3 regions of the Bradyrhizobium sp. B097 genome follow, and region 2 is predicted to be linked to each of the others. Evidence: predicted binding sites of a transcription regulator. Region 2 holds the regulator's gene; each other region holds the start of a gene.
What was found. Region 2 encodes HrcA, which represses chaperone genes, less so after heat shock. Its sites were predicted from a motif close to GTTAGCACTCNCNNNNNGNGAGTGCTAAC; they were not measured.

Region 1: a site for HrcA is predicted at 2,356-2,384, ahead of AAFG07_RS35690 (co-chaperone GroES). Genes of this name have one in related genera too.
Region 3: a site for HrcA is predicted at 1,891-1,919, ahead of AAFG07_RS16795 (co-chaperone GroES). Genes of this name have one in related genera too.

What each region holds. Positions count from the first base shown of each region.
Region 1 covers NZ_CP152412.1:7,764,593-7,769,427, forward strand. Annotated here, with positions in the region: gene AAFG07_RS35675 (L,D-transpeptidase family protein) at 1-225, opposite strand, end outside; gene AAFG07_RS35680 (protein phosphatase CheZ) at 534-1,310, shown strand; gene AAFG07_RS35685 (hypothetical protein) at 1,641-2,159, opposite strand; gene AAFG07_RS35690 (co-chaperone GroES) at 2,479-2,775, shown strand; gene groL (chaperonin GroEL) at 2,941-4,587, shown strand; gene AAFG07_RS35700 (hypothetical protein) at 4,682-4,835, shown strand, end outside.
Region 2 covers NZ_CP152412.1:9,217,215-9,222,049, reverse strand. Annotated here, with positions in the region: gene hemW (radical SAM family heme chaperone HemW) at 1-399, opposite strand, end outside; gene rdgB (RdgB/HAM1 family non-canonical purine NTP pyrophosphatase) at 386-1,021, opposite strand; gene rph (ribonuclease PH) at 1,033-1,746, opposite strand; gene hrcA (heat-inducible transcriptional repressor HrcA) at 1,931-3,019, shown strand; gene grpE (nucleotide exchange factor GrpE) at 3,184-3,789, shown strand; gene AAFG07_RS42425 (VOC family protein) at 3,837-4,262, opposite strand; gene AAFG07_RS42420 (helix-turn-helix domain-containing protein) at 4,330-4,835, opposite strand, start outside.
Region 3 covers NZ_CP152412.1:3,612,739-3,617,573, forward strand. Annotated here, with positions in the region: gene groL (chaperonin GroEL) at 1-1,489, opposite strand, end outside; gene AAFG07_RS16795 (co-chaperone GroES) at 1,533-1,847, opposite strand; gene AAFG07_RS16800 (usg protein) at 2,228-2,518, shown strand; gene AAFG07_RS16805 (cupin domain-containing protein) at 2,632-3,210, shown strand; gene AAFG07_RS16810 (nucleoside transporter C-terminal domain-containing protein) at 3,331-4,587, opposite strand; gene AAFG07_RS16815 (MFS transporter) at 4,704-4,835, shown strand, end outside.

The DNA of each region.
Region 1 (4,835 bases), 1.5 Mb from region 2:
GGACGACGGCGCATCGCCGAACAGGAATTCGATGAAGCCGCCGCCCATGTTGGAGCGCTGCGGCTGCACGTAGGCGGTGCGCATCGGCGGCTGCGGTGCGCCCTGGTTGGCGTAGATCACGGTGGGCTCGGGCTGAGCCGACGCGTCGATCGCCATGGCATGATGGGGAACAGCAATAAGCGAAGAAGCGCCGGCGAGCAGCGCAAGCGTGGTTTTCCTGAACATCGACGTACTCTGTACTGGTTTCGTCGTGACGTATGACGTGGACGGAGCGCCATGCGCCGTTGCACGTGGTCAATAAGCAATGAAAACCGCATCGGTTTGGTAAACGGATCGGCCGTTTCGATTCACCACGTCGGCATTGCAGCGCGGTTTTGCCGGACAGCGTTTATTTTGCGTGAATGCCGCGGCGACATGGTTAATCGCCGGTATCGCGGCGATTCGCGCCATCGGCGCAAACTGTTCCCGCGTGAACCTGACGTTAAATCACCTCTCGCTAGAACGGACTGCAGTGAAGGGGCGGGAATGAAATCATGTCAGTGAAGCGGAAGCGTTTTCGTGTTGAGCAGGCCATGGGCGAAGTCGTGATGCCGGAGCCGGAAGTTGCCGGCGGCGCCGAACTCGGTCCGATGCATCGGGAGATCATGGCCGAGCTTCGCTCGATCCGGGCCCAGATGGCCGCAGCACCCGCGCAGCGCACCGGCGACAGCGTCGATGCCGCCGTCGCCCGCGAAGTCGCCGAGACGCACGCGCTGCTCGAGACCTACCGCGCGCAGGTCGAACAGTGCGAGAAGCTCAAGGTCGAGCTCGACCTGATCCACGACGCCATCAGCCGCACCAAGCGCGAGATCGCCGTGCTGCACGGCAAGAGCTTCAATGGCGAGGAGATGGCCAAGGTCAATGGCGAGCTCGGCGCCGTGGTCGGCGGCACCGAACAGGCCACCCAGCAGATCCTCGAAGCCGTCGAAGCGATCGACCAGGCCGCGACCGCGCTCGCCAACAACGTCACGCCCGACCAGCAGAAGCGGCTCAGCGAAGATATTCAGGAGCGCGTGGTCTCGATCTTCGAGGCCTGCAACTTCCAGGACCTCACCGGCCAGCGCATCAGCAAGGTGATGCAGACGATGAAGTTCATCGAACAGCACATCAACGAGATGATGAACATCTGGGGCGGCGTCGACGCGATCAAGACCCACGTCCCGCCGATCGTCGACACCCGCGAGGGCGATGCCCGCCTGCTCAACGGCCCGAAGCTCGACGGCGACGCCGGCCACGCCTCGCAGGACGACATCGACGCGATGTTCAACTGAGATTTGTCGGATCAAGACGAAAGCGGCGGCCTCAGGGGCCGGCGTTTTTGTTTATGACCCTGACCACTGGCACCCCTTCCCTTCTCCCCTTGTGGGAGAAGGTGGCATAGGCGGCCTTTGGCCGCCGTCTTCTAGAAGGACGCCGATGCCTTGGCATCGGCTACGGCGCCGGATGAGGGGTTGTCACCGCGTGTTCCGACGAGAGTAGGACTCGCGGAGAGAGACCCCTCACCCGGATTGCATCTGGCGATGCAATCCGACCTCTCCCACAAGGGGAGAGGTGCACCGCGTATGCGGCACTAGATCAGCAGATAGCTCGAAGTCCCGCCGTCACGCCCGCGGCGCGCAGCGGACGTAGACCATGTTGCCGTAGCGGGTGGCAGCGTCCTTGTCGACGAAGCGGGTGATCAAGACCCGGCCGTCGAACGAGATGATCTCGCGATCCTGCTCGCCGGGCACAGGTCCGGGCGGGCCGATATAGTTCTTGCCGCTCGGGGAACCCTTCAGCCGCAGTTCCTGCGGGGTGGCCTGGTCGGCCAGATGCATGATGACACCGCCGTTCTGGCCGGCGCCGATCACGTAAGGCTGCTTGCACTGGCCGCGTGCGGCGGCCTCGGTGCGGGCGCGGTCGGCGGGATTCTGGAACGAGGCGAGGCCCCAGCGGCCGACGATCTCGTCGGGGCGGATGCTCGCCGGCATCTCCGGGGCCACGCCCGGTTCGACGTGCCCCGGCTCGGGGTTCGACGACAACGACGGCAGGCTCATGCTGCCGCACGCCCCCAAAAGTGTCGTCAGCGCCGAGACAGCCGCGAACCGTGCGACCAATCGCGCGTTGAGTGACCTGATCATATGCATCCCCCGAACTATCTCCCGGCCGCACCCGTCATGCAGCCAAGCGTAAAACTTAAGGCGGAGCAATGACGTCTGACAAAATTACGTCATCGCTACGATTTGGTTTCCGGTCCACCATCCTATATTGGCCTCACCAAGGCCTTAACCCGTTTGCTTGACAGAAACTGCGCCAAGCCATATTTCCCGGCGCACAATTAGCACTCTTGCACCACGATTGCTAAATGCGCCGGGCGTCCTGCCTGGCGCCGACCGGACCGGCATTCAACGCCGGTCTCGATGAACCGGACCTGAAACCGAGCCTCCAAGAGGGAACGTCATGGCTAAATCCACCTTCCGCCCACTGCATGACCGCGTCGTGGTCAAGCGTATCGATGCCGAGGAGAAGTCCAAGGGCGGCATCATCATTCCGGACTCGGCCAAGGAAAAGCCGTCCCAGGGCGAGATCGTCGCCGTCGGCCCGGGTGGCCGCGACGAGGCCGGCAAGCTGATCCCGATCGACCTCAAGGTCGGCGATCGCGTGCTGTTCGGCAAGTGGTCGGGCACCGAGGTCAAGCTCGACAACCAGGAGCTCCTGATCATGAAGGAGTCCGACATCATGGGCGTGCTGGCGTAAGGCCACGACCAATTCGAGAAACGCGGCGCTCGCTCCGCTGTCACGCCCGGGCTTGCCCCGGGCATCCATCGCACTTCGAAAGATGGATCGCCGGGTCAAGCCCGGCGATGACGAGTTCAGGAAGCTGCAGCCGCTCGTTCAAAATACTGACAGGAGTTCAAATCAATGGCTGCCAAGGACGTAAAATTCGCCGGAGACGCCCGCGACCGCATGCTGCGCGGTGTCGACGTGCTCGCCAATGCCGTGAAGGTGACGCTCGGCCCGAAGGGCCGCAACGTCGTCATCGAGAAGAGCTTCGGCGCTCCCCGCATCACCAAGGACGGCGTCACCGTCGCCAAGGAGATCGAGCTCGAGGACAAGTTCGAGAACATGGGCGCGCAGATGCTGCGCGAGGTCGCTTCCAAGACCAACGACACCGCCGGTGACGGCACCACCACCGCGACCGTGCTGGCGCAGGCCATCGTCCGCGAGGGCGCCAAGGCGGTCGCCGCCGGCATGAACCCGATGGACCTCAAGCGCGGCATCGACACCGCGGTCGCCGCCGTGATCAAGGACATCGAGAAGCGCGCCAAGCCGGTCGCCTCCTCCTCGGAAGTCGCCCAGGTCGGCACCATCTCGGCCAATGGCGATGCCGCGATCGGCAAGATGATCGCGCAGGCGATGCAGAAGGTCGGCAACGAGGGCGTCATCACCGTCGAGGAAAACAAGTCGCTCGATACCGAGGTCGACATCGTCGAGGGCATGAAGTTCGACCGCGGCTATCTCAGCCCCTACTTCATCACCAACGCCGAGAAGATGACCGCCGAGCTCGAGGATGCCTACATCCTGCTGCACGAGAAGAAGCTGACCGGCCTGCAGTCCATGCTGCCGGTGCTGGAAGCGGTGGTGCAGTCGGGCCGTCCGCTCCTGATCCTCGCCGAGGACGTCGAGGGCGAGGCGCTGGCAACCCTGGTGGTCAACCGCCTGCGCGGCGGCCTCAAGGTCGCCGCCGTCAAGGCGCCAGGCTTCGGCGATCGCCGCAAGGCGATGCTGGAGGATATCGCGATCCTGACCGGCGGTCAGCTGATCTCCGACGACCTCGGCATGAAGCTCGAGAACGTCACGGTCAACATGCTCGGCCGCGCCGGCAAGATCGTGATCGACAAGGAGAACACCACGATCGTCAAGGGCGCCGGCAAGAAGAAGGACATCGACGCCCGCGTTGGCCAGATCAAGGCGCAGATCGAGGAAACCACCTCGGACTACGACCGTGAGAAGCTGCAGGAGCGCCTTGCCAAGCTCGCCGGCGGCGTTGCCGTCATCAAGGTCGGCGGTGCGACCGAGGTCGAGGTCAAGGAGAAGAAGGACCGTGTCGAGGACGCGCTGAACGCGACCCGCGCCGCGGTGCAGGAAGGCATCGTGCCGGGCGGCGGCGTGGCGCTGCTGCGTGCCAAGAAGGCGGTCGGCCGTCTCACCAACCCGAATGCCGACGTCCAGGCCGGCATCAACATCGTGCTCAAGGCGCTCGAAGCTCCGGTTCGCCAGATCTCGGAGAACGCCGGTGTCGAGGGCTCGATCGTGGTCGGCAAGATCCTCGAGAACAAGTCGGAGACCTTCGGCTTCGACGCCCAGACCGAGGACTATGTCGACATGGTCGACAAGGGCATCATCGACCCCGCCAAGGTGGTGCGCACCGCGCTGCAGGACGCCTCCTCGGTGGCCGGCCTGCTGGTGACCACCGAAGCCATGGTCGCCGAACTGCCCAAGGACGCAGCACCGGCAATGCCGGGCGGCGGCGGCATGGGTGGAATGGGCGGCATGGGCGGCTTCTAAGCCCGGTCAGAACATTCGCATCGAGATCGAAGGCCGCCTCCGGGCGGCCTTCTTTTTTGCGATTTGATGACGATCAGGATGTAAGGATCATCGCATGTCCCGCGACGCCAAATCACTGACGACAACGCTCGTGCTGTTCTACGCGATCGGCGCGGTGCTCGCGTTGCGCGCCTATGCCTTGGACAGCATCGATGATTTTGCGGTCGTCTTGATGATCTGGATCAAGCACACGCTGATGTTCATCGTCC
Region 2 (4,835 bases):
AGCATCGTCCAGCGCCTGCACGCCGAGCGAGACGCGATTGACGCCGGCTGCGCGATAGCCGCGAAAGCGCGTCGCCTCGACGCTGGTCGGATTGGCCTCGAGCGTCACCTCGACGTCGCGCGCCACCTGCCAGTGCTTGCCGATCGCATCGAGCACCGCGCCGACGGTCTGCGGCTGCATCAGCGAGGGCGTACCGCCGCCGAGGAAGATCGAGGTGACCTCGCGTCCCGGCACCCGCGCGGCCGTGGTCTCGATCTCGCGGGCGAACGCGCGCACGAAGCGCGCTTCGTCGACCGGCGCGTGCCGGACGTGGCTGTTGAAATCGCAATACGGGCATTTCGACAGGCAGAACGGCCAGTGCACGTAGACGCCGAAAGCTCCTCGTTCAGCGTGGCTCAAGGCAGATCTCCGCGAGCTTCACGAAGGCGCGGGCGCGATGCGACAGGCCGAGCCCGAGCGGCGGCAGGCCGTGCTTCTCGATGCTGCTCATCTCGCCAAAGGTCCGCGTATATCCGTCGGGCAGGAAGGCCGGATCATAACCGAATCCGGCGGTGCCGCGCGGCGGCCAGACCAGGGTTCCATCGGCGCGGGCCTCGACCTCTTCGAGGTGATCGTCGGGCCAGGCCACGCACAGCGCGGAGACGAAATGTGCACTTCGGCGGTCGGGCGCGGTGGCGCCGCGCTCCTGCAGCAGGCGCTCGATCCGCGTCATCGCCGCCATGAAGTCCTTGCCCTCGCCGGCCCAGCGCGCCGAGTAGATCCCGGGCGCGCCGTCGAGCGCGTCGACCACGAGGCCGGAATCGTCAGCGAAAGCCGGCAGTCCCGTCGCCTTCGCCGCGGCGATGGCCTTGATTGCCGCATTGGTGCGAAAGCTGTCGCCGGTCTCCTCGGGCTCGGCGAGATCGAGTTCGCCGGCCGACACCGCCTCCACGCCGTGCGGCGCCAGCAGTTCCCGCATCTCGGCAAGCTTGCCGGGATTATGGGTGGCGATGACGAGCCTTCCGGTGATTCGGCGGTGCATGACCAATCTGACTACGCCACCGCGATCTTTTGCAAGTCGACCAGACGCGCGACACCTTTGCGCGCCAGGGCCATCAGCGCCAGGAATTCACCTTCCGAGAACGGCGTCTTCTCGGCGGTGCCCTGCACCTCGATGATGCGGCCGTCGCCGGTCATGACGAAATTGGCGTCGGTATCGGCCTCTGAGTCCTCGGCATAGTCGAGATCGAGCACCGGCGTGCCCTGGTAGATGCCGCAGGAGATCGCCGCCACGTTGTCGCGCAACACGTTGGTCTTCAGCATGTTGCGGGTCTTCATCCAGTTGATGCAGTCGGCCAGCGCCACCCAGGCACCGGTGATCGAGGCGGTGCGGGTGCCGCCATCGGCCTGGATGACGTCGCAATCGACCGTGATCTGGCGCTCGCCGAGCGCCTCGAGGTCGACGGCCGCGCGCAGCGAGCGGCCGATCAGCCGCTGGATCTCGACCGTGCGGCCGCCCTGCTTGCCGGCCGAGGCTTCGCGGCGGGTGCGTTCCAGGGTGGCGCGCGGCAGCATGCCGTATTCGGCGGTGACCCAGCCGCGGCCCTGGCCCTTCAGCCAGGGCGGCAACCGCTCTTCCAGCGTGGCGGTCACCAGCACATGGGTGTCGCCGAACTTCACCATGCAGGAACCCTCGGCATATTTGACGACGCCGCGTTCCAGCGACACGGGACGCAGTTCATCGGGCGCACGGCGGCTTGGCCGCATTGGAAATCCTCCAGAATTCCGAGAAAGTGGGTTGGGCGTGCTTGTAGGAGGGGGAAGGGGCAGCGGCAAGGGTTTTGGCGAGGGTTTTCGGCCCCGGTATGGTCCGGTGCCGGGGGACCGAATGCATGCTTGTCACCGGCCTCCGGGAGCGACAGATTAGGCAGCAATTGTGAAGGACTGGAGTGTGACGCACCACGATCCGATAGGCCTGATCGCGCCGCATGCCGGGCTCGCCCAGCTCAACGAGCGTTCGCGCGACATTTTTCGTCAAATCGTCGAAAGCTATCTCGCGACCGGCGAGCCGGTCGGTTCGCGCAATATCTCGCGCCTGATCGCATTACCGTTGTCACCGGCCTCGGTCCGCAATGTGATGTCGGACCTCGAGCAACTCGGCCTGATCTATGCGCCGCACACCTCGGCGGGCCGGCTGCCGACCGAACTCGGCCTGCGTTTCTTCGTCGACGCCCTGATGCAGGTCGGCGACCTCACCGAGGCCGAGCGGCAATCGATCCAGACCCAGCTTGCTGCGGTCGGCCGTGCGCAATCGGTTGAGGCGGCGCTCGGCGAAGCGTTGACCCGGCTGTCGGGGCTGACCCGCGCCGCGGCGGTGGTGCTGACACAGAAGTCGAATGCGCGGCTGAAGCACATCGAATTCGTGCGGCTGGAGCCGGAGAAGGCGCTGGTCGTGCTGGTCGGCGAAGACGGCCAGGTCGAAAACCGGGTGCTGGCATTGCCGCCGGGCGTTCCCTCCTCGGCCCTGATCGAAGCGACCAATTTCCTCAATGCGCGGATCCGTGGCCGGACGCTGGCCGAAGCGCGGCTCGAGCTCGAGACGGCATTGACGCAAAACCGCGCCGAGCTCGATCAGCTCACGCAAAAGGTCGTCGCGGCCGGCATCGCGAGCTGGTCCGGCGGCGAGAGCGAGGACCGCCAGCTGATCGTGCGCGGCCACGCCAATCTGCTCGAGGATCTGCATGCGCTGGACGATCTCGAGCGGATCAAGTCGCTGTTCGACGATCTCGAAACCAAGCGTGGCGTGATCGATCTGCTCGGCCGCGCCGAGCGCGGCGAGGGCGTGCGGATCTTCATCGGCTCGGAGAACAAGCTGTTCTCGCTGTCGGGTTCCTCCACCGTCATCGCGCCCTACGGCGACGCCCAGGGCCGGATCGTCGGCGTGCTCGGCGTGATCGGACCGACGCGGCTGAACTATGCGCGGGTGATTCCGACCGTCGATTACGCCGCGCGCATCGTCAGCAAGATGCTGGGCGGCTGACCGGAGCGCATTTCGCTTTCATTTGACGGGTTTTCGCCACCCAAGCCGGAGGTCCTTGTTCCCGAAGCCGGTATGTTGCGCTTGATTTTCGCCGCCCAAAGCACGATATCCCGGCAAGCAATCCCCAAGATTTGAACCGACGCGAGTTTTCGAGAAGGCAAGCCATGACCGATCCGAACCGGGCCAATGACAACACCGAGAATTCGGCGCCGACGGGTGAGCCCGTGGTCTCGAAGCCCTACATCATGCCTGACGACCCCGAGGCGGGATCGGCCGAGGCGCTGGCCAAGGAACTCGCCGAGGCGAAGGACCGCACACTGCGTACGCTGGCCGAGATGGAGAATCTCCGTCAGCGCACCCGCCGCGAGGTTGCCGACGCCAAGACCTACGGCATCACCGGCTTCGCCCGCGACGTGCTCGATATCGCCGACAATCTGCAGCGCGCGCTCGACGCCGTGCCGGCCGAGACCAAGGAAGCCGCCGATCCCGGCCTGAAGGCGCTGATCGAAGGCGTCGAGCTGACTGAGCGTTCGCTGCTCAACGCGCTGGAGAAGAACGGCGTCAAGAAGTTCGATCCGATCGGCGAGAAGTTCGATCCGAACTTCCAGCAGGCGATGTTCGAGGTGCCGGACACATCGGTGCCGTCGGGCACGGTGGTGCAGGTCGTGCAGGCCGGCTACATGATCGGCGAGCGCATCCTGCGTCCGGCGCTGGTCGGCGTCTCCAAGGGCGGCGCCAAGGCCGCTCCGAGCGCCGACATCACGGTCTGATCCGTTCGACCCTGATTGCGAAATTGTGAGCGCGCGCTGTCGTGGCTTCACGGCAGCGGCCTCTCATGAGCCTTCGGCCAATAGGTGCCGAAGCTCCAGAGATTTCCTTCCGGGTCACGGCAGGCGAAATCGCGGCTGCCATAATCGGTATCACGCAGTTCCATTTCGATCTTTGCACCCGCCGCCCGGGCCTTCGCATGCAGGGCGTCGGGATCGTCGACGGCGATGTAGATTGAATCGGTGCGGCGGCCGGTGGCATCGCCGACCAGCCTGCCATAGGCATCGTCGCGGCTCTGCCCCAGCATCAGCATCGAGGAACCGTAGGCGAGCTCGGCGTGGTGGATCACGCCGCCGTCGCGGTAGACCACGTGCTCGGTGAATCCGATCACTGTCTTGAGCCAGCCGATCATCGCCTCGGCGTCCTTGCAGCGCAGGGTCGGGTAGATGCGCGGGGGTTCGATGTCGTGCGTCATGTCACGGGCCTCCTTGGCTGATCGTGCCATCCTGCACGAGCCGATGCGGCTTCGGCTTGAAGGTTTGTTACCAGTCCTCGGAACGAACCAGCCGGCCACTGGTCAGCGCCTGGCGGCGCGCCCAGGCCGTTGGCGGTTCGCCAGCGAATTCGACGAATTCGCGGGCGAGGTGGGCCTGGTCGGCGTAGCCGCTTTCCGCCGCGATCCCCGCCCAGCCGAGCCTGGATCCGCTTTGCGCAAGCCGGCTCGCCCGATGAAACCGCATCATGCGCGCCAGCGATTTGGGCGCGAGGCCGAGCTCGGACCGAAACCGGCCGACCAGATGCTTGCGGCTCCAGCCAATCTCGCCGGCCAGTGCCGTGATGCTGATGGCGCCGGCCGAACGCGCCAGTCTTCGATAGGCGAACGCGATTTCGGGAGACGGCGTGTGGCCGGCGCGGCGAAGCACGAAATCCTCGATCAGGTCGAAGCGGCGCTGCCAGCACGACATAGCGCCGAGCTGTTCGCGCAGATGACGGCCATCATGGCCGAGCACGTCGTCGAGTTCGATCATGCGTCCGGCAAGCTCGGTCA
Region 3 (4,835 bases), 3.6 Mb from region 2:
GGTCGATGATGCCCTTCTTGACGAGGTCGGCATAGTCGCCGGTCTGGGAGTCGAAGCCGTAATTGTAGGCCTTGTTCTCCAGGATCTTGCCGACGATGACCGAACCGTCTTCACCAGCGTTGATCGCAATCTGGCGAGCCGGAGCCGACAGCGCCTTGCGCACGATCTCGACGCCGGTCTTCTGGTCGTCGTTCTTGGTGCGCAGGCCCTTGAGCTGCTCGGAAGCACGGAGCAGGGCGACGCCGCCGCCCGGGACGATGCCTTCCTCGACAGCCGCACGGGTCGCATGCATCGCGTCATCAACGCGATCCTTGCGCTCCTTCACCTCGACCTCGGTCGCGCCGCCGACGCGGATCACCGCGACGCCGCCTGCGAGCTTGGCGAGACGCTCCTGCAGCTTCTCACGGTCGTAGTCCGAGGTGGTCTCCTCGATCTGCGCCTTGATCTGGGCAACGCGAGCGTCGATGTCGGCCTTCTTGCCGGCGCCGTTGACGATCGTGGTGTTTTCCTTGTCGATCATCACCTTCTTGGCGCGACCGAGCATCTGCAGCGTGACGTTCTCGAGCTTGATGCCGAGGTCTTCCGAGATGGCCTGGCCGCCGGTCAGGATCGCGATGTCCTGCAGCATGGCCTTGCGGCGATCGCCGAAGCCCGGAGCCTTGACGGCCGCGACCTTCAGGCCGCCACGCAGGCGGTTGACGACGAGGGTGGCGAGCGCTTCGCCTTCGACGTCTTCAGCGACGATGACCAGCGGCTTGCCGGTCTGCACCACGGCCTCGAGCAGCGGCAGCAGCTCGTTCAGCGAGGAGAGCTTCTTCTCGTTGATGAGGATGTAGGCGTCGTCCATCTCAACGCGCATCTTGTCGGCGTTGGTGACGAAGTAGGGCGAGATGTAGCCGCGATCGAACTGCATGCCCTCGACGACGTCGAGCTCGGTCTCGAGCGACTTGGCTTCCTCGACCGTGATCACGCCCTCGTTGCCGACCTTCTTCATGGCGTCGGCGAGGAACTTGCCGATCTCGGCATCGCCGTTGGCCGAAATGGTGCCGACCTGGGCGATCTCCTCGTTCGAGGTGACCTTCTTCGAGTTCTTCTGGAGGTCCGCAACGACGGCTTCGACCGCGAGGTCGATACCGCGCTTCAGGTCCATCGGGTTCATGCCGGCGGCAACCGACTTGGCGCCTTCACGCACGATCGCCTGGGCGAGCACGGTCGCCGTGGTGGTGCCGTCGCCGGCCGCGTCAGCGGACTTGGAGGCGACTTCGCGCACCATCTGCGCGCCCATGTTCTCGAACTTGTCCTCGAGCTCGATCTCCTTGGCGACGGTGACGCCGTCCTTGGTGATGCGGGGAGCGCCGAACGACTTCTCGAGCACGACGTTGCGGCCCTTCGGGCCGAGGGTGACCTTCACCGCATTGGCGAGGATGTCGACGCCGCGCAGCATCTTGTCGCGCGCATCGACGGAGAATTTGACTTCTTTGGCTGCCATCTGAATTTTTCCTTGAGAGGTTTACCTGGGAGGGAGGAGGCGCTTAGGCCGCCTTCTTCTTGGAAGCGGGGACGTCGAGCACGCCCATGATGTCGCTTTCCTTCATGATCAGCAGGTCTTCACCGTCGATCTTGACCTCGGTGCCGGACCACTTGCCGAACAGGACGCGGTCGCCGACCTTGACGTCGATGGGGATCAGCTTGCCAGCTTCGTCGCGGCCGCCCGGGCCGACGGCGGTGATTTCGCCCTGCGAGGGCTTTTCCTTGGCACTGTCCGGAATGATGATGCCGCCAGCAGTCTTCTCTTCGGCGTCGATACGCTTGACCACGACGCGGTCGTGAAGCGGACGGAATTTCATGCAGTCCTCCTAAACGTTTGCGGATGCTGTAGATTTTTGGAGAGTTAGCAGTCCAGCCCGGCGAGTGCCAGACCGACTGCGCAGGAGATAGGCCAAGCCTAGGCGGCGGGCAAGTGGCTCTAGCAGAAAAATTGGCACTCGCGAATGGCGGCTGCCAGGATCATTTCGGCATCCTTAATGCCGTCATCGGGGCCCACCGGAGCTATTAGCAGATGCGGTAAGCTGCTGCTAACGCAAGAAATTTCAACAACCTATTAAACATTTAGGCTTGAGATGGGCTAGTCGCGTGCGTCACATTTGTATCATGTGAGCGCATCCATTGCCGGTGGTCCGGCGGGGGTCGGCCGCCATGTGAATGCGCTCCGTCACAGGAGGTTGGCATGGTCTCGCGAGTTGGTGGGGTTGTTTCCGACGATTTCCGGAAGCAGTTGCTGGGGTATGGACTGACGACGGCGCAAATCCTGTACCGGATGCCGGATCATCCCTCGCTGCTGCAAACCTATGTCTGGCAGAACTACGACCTGTTTCCGAAATTTCCGGCGCTGCGGGATTTCCTCGCCTTCTGGGAGGAAAAGCTCGAGGGCCCGCTGTTCTCGGTGACGGTGGCGCATTCCAAGCTGGTCAAGCCGGCCGAGCTGCGCGCCGTCGACGGCGTGTTCCGGCTGCATTGATCCGTTGAAGGGGGCAAGGCAAGAGGGGCGCGGCGCGGCCTGCGCCTTTGCCCACCTCGCGCGGCGCGACTTGTGTTAGCCTTCATCAGTCACAAAAAGACGGGAGGCGAACAATGGCCAAGAAGACGGCATCGAGATCTGCAGCCAAGACCGCGGTGAAGAAGAAATGGTCGGGGCTCGGCGCCGGCGCCAAGAAGTCGTCGGCGAAATCTTCCGCGCGCAAGACCATCAAGTCCAAGGGCCGCGTCACCGCGGTCAAGAAGAGCGCGCCCAAAGCGGCGACCAAGACAGCAAGCAAGGCGCGGCCGAAGCAGCGCATCGCCATCAGCCATCACCGCGAAGAGGATTTCAAGGCCGATGGGCTGCGCGCCTACGCCAAGTACCGCGACCTCGGCATTGCCGCAGCATCCCATGGTCTCGCGCAGGCGCATGTCATCCGGTTGCAGGGACCGTGCAACCCCGATGAGGTCTCGAAGCTGCACTTCCACGACGTCGAATTCCAGATGGTCTATGTGCTCAAGGGTTGGGTGAAGACCTACATGGAAGGCGAAGGCGAGACGCTGATGAAAGAGGGCAGCGCCTGGACCCAGCCCCCGCGCATCCGGCACATGATCCTGGACTACTCCGACGACGTCGAACTGCTGGAAGTGATCCTGCCGGCCGAGTTCAAGACGGTGGAGTTGAAGGCGTAGCCACGGGCCGTCATGGCCGGGCTTGACCCGGCCATCCATCCAGCTTCGCAAGAGTCGTCGTTGATCGATGGATGCCCGGGTCAAGCCCGGGCATGACGAGGTGGACTCGCTCCATCCGGGCTACGGCTGCGTCAGCATCCCCACGATCGCGCCCATCAGGCAGGTCGTCAGCGTCCCTGATACGACCGACTTCAGCCCGAGCGCGTTGATCTCGTCGCGCCGCCCGGGCGCCATGATGCCGAGGCCGCCGATCATGATGCCGAGGCTCGCGAAGTTGGCAAAACCGCACATCGCGTAGAGCATGATCAGGCGCGAGCGCGGATCGAGCGCGTCGGGGCCGAGCTTCGAGAGGTCGACATAGGCGATCAGCTCGTTCAGCACGGTCTTGGTGCCCATCAGGCTTCCCGCCGTGATCGCCTGCGGCCACGGCAGGCCCATCAGCCAGCACACCGGCGCCATCACGTAGCCGAGCAGCCGTTGCAGCGAAATCTTCGCGCCGCCGACCTCCGGCAGCAGGCCGATGATCTTGTTCGCCAGATACACCAGCGCGACCAGCACCAGCAGCATCGCGATGATGTTCATCAGCAGCTCGAGCCCGGCGGCGGTGCCCTTCACGATGGCGTCCATCGTCGAGGACACCTGAACATCGGGATCGTCGAGCGACCCGCCGGTGCGCTTGTCGGAAGTCTCCGGCACCATGATCAGGCTCACCAAAATCGCGGCCGGCGCGCCGAGCACCGAGGCGATGACGAAATGCGCGGCGGCATCGGGAATCAACGGCGCCAGCAGTGTTGCGTAGAGCACCAGCACGGTGCCGGCGATCCCGGCCATGCCGCCGGTCATCACCAGAAACAATTCGGAGCGCGTGAGCTGCGCCAGATAGGGGCGGATGAACAGCGGCGCTTCCACCATGCCGAGGAAGATATTGGCCGCGGTCGAGAGCCCGACCGCGCCGCCGACGCCGAGCGTGCGCTCGAGGATCCAGGCCATGCCGCGCACGACAGGCGGCAACACGCGCCAATAGAACAACAATGTCGTCAGCACGCTCATGACCAGCACGATCGGCAGCGCCTGGAAGGCGAGGATGAAATCCGAGCCCGGTGCCTTGGGATCGAACGGCGCCGGGCCGCCGCCGACATAACCGAACACGAAGGCGGTGCCGGCGCGCGTCGCCGCCGCGATGGTGCCGACGGCATCGTTGATCGCGCCGAAGGCCTGCGTCACCAGCGGCACCTTGATCAGCACCAGCGCAGTCACGACAGTGACGACGAGCCCGATCGCGGCCTGCCGCAGCGACACCTTCAGGCGATTCTCGCTCAACGCCCAGGCGATCACGAGCAACGCCACCACGCCGAACGCCGATTGCAACTGCAGCATCACGCCCCCAAGAACCCTCGGGCGATTATGGGCAGGGGCCTCGCGCAGCGCAATGCTGTTGCGCGTTGATCCCGAATCCATTGACAAGTTGCAGGGGCTCAGCCACGCAATCATGCATGTCCTCCGCCACGCCGGCCGGTGCCCGCGATCTGCTCGGCCACAGACCGTTCCTGTTCTTCTTGTCGTCGCGCAGCCTGTCGCGCTTCTCCAGCCAGATCGGCGCGGTGGCGATCGGCTGGCAGATCTAT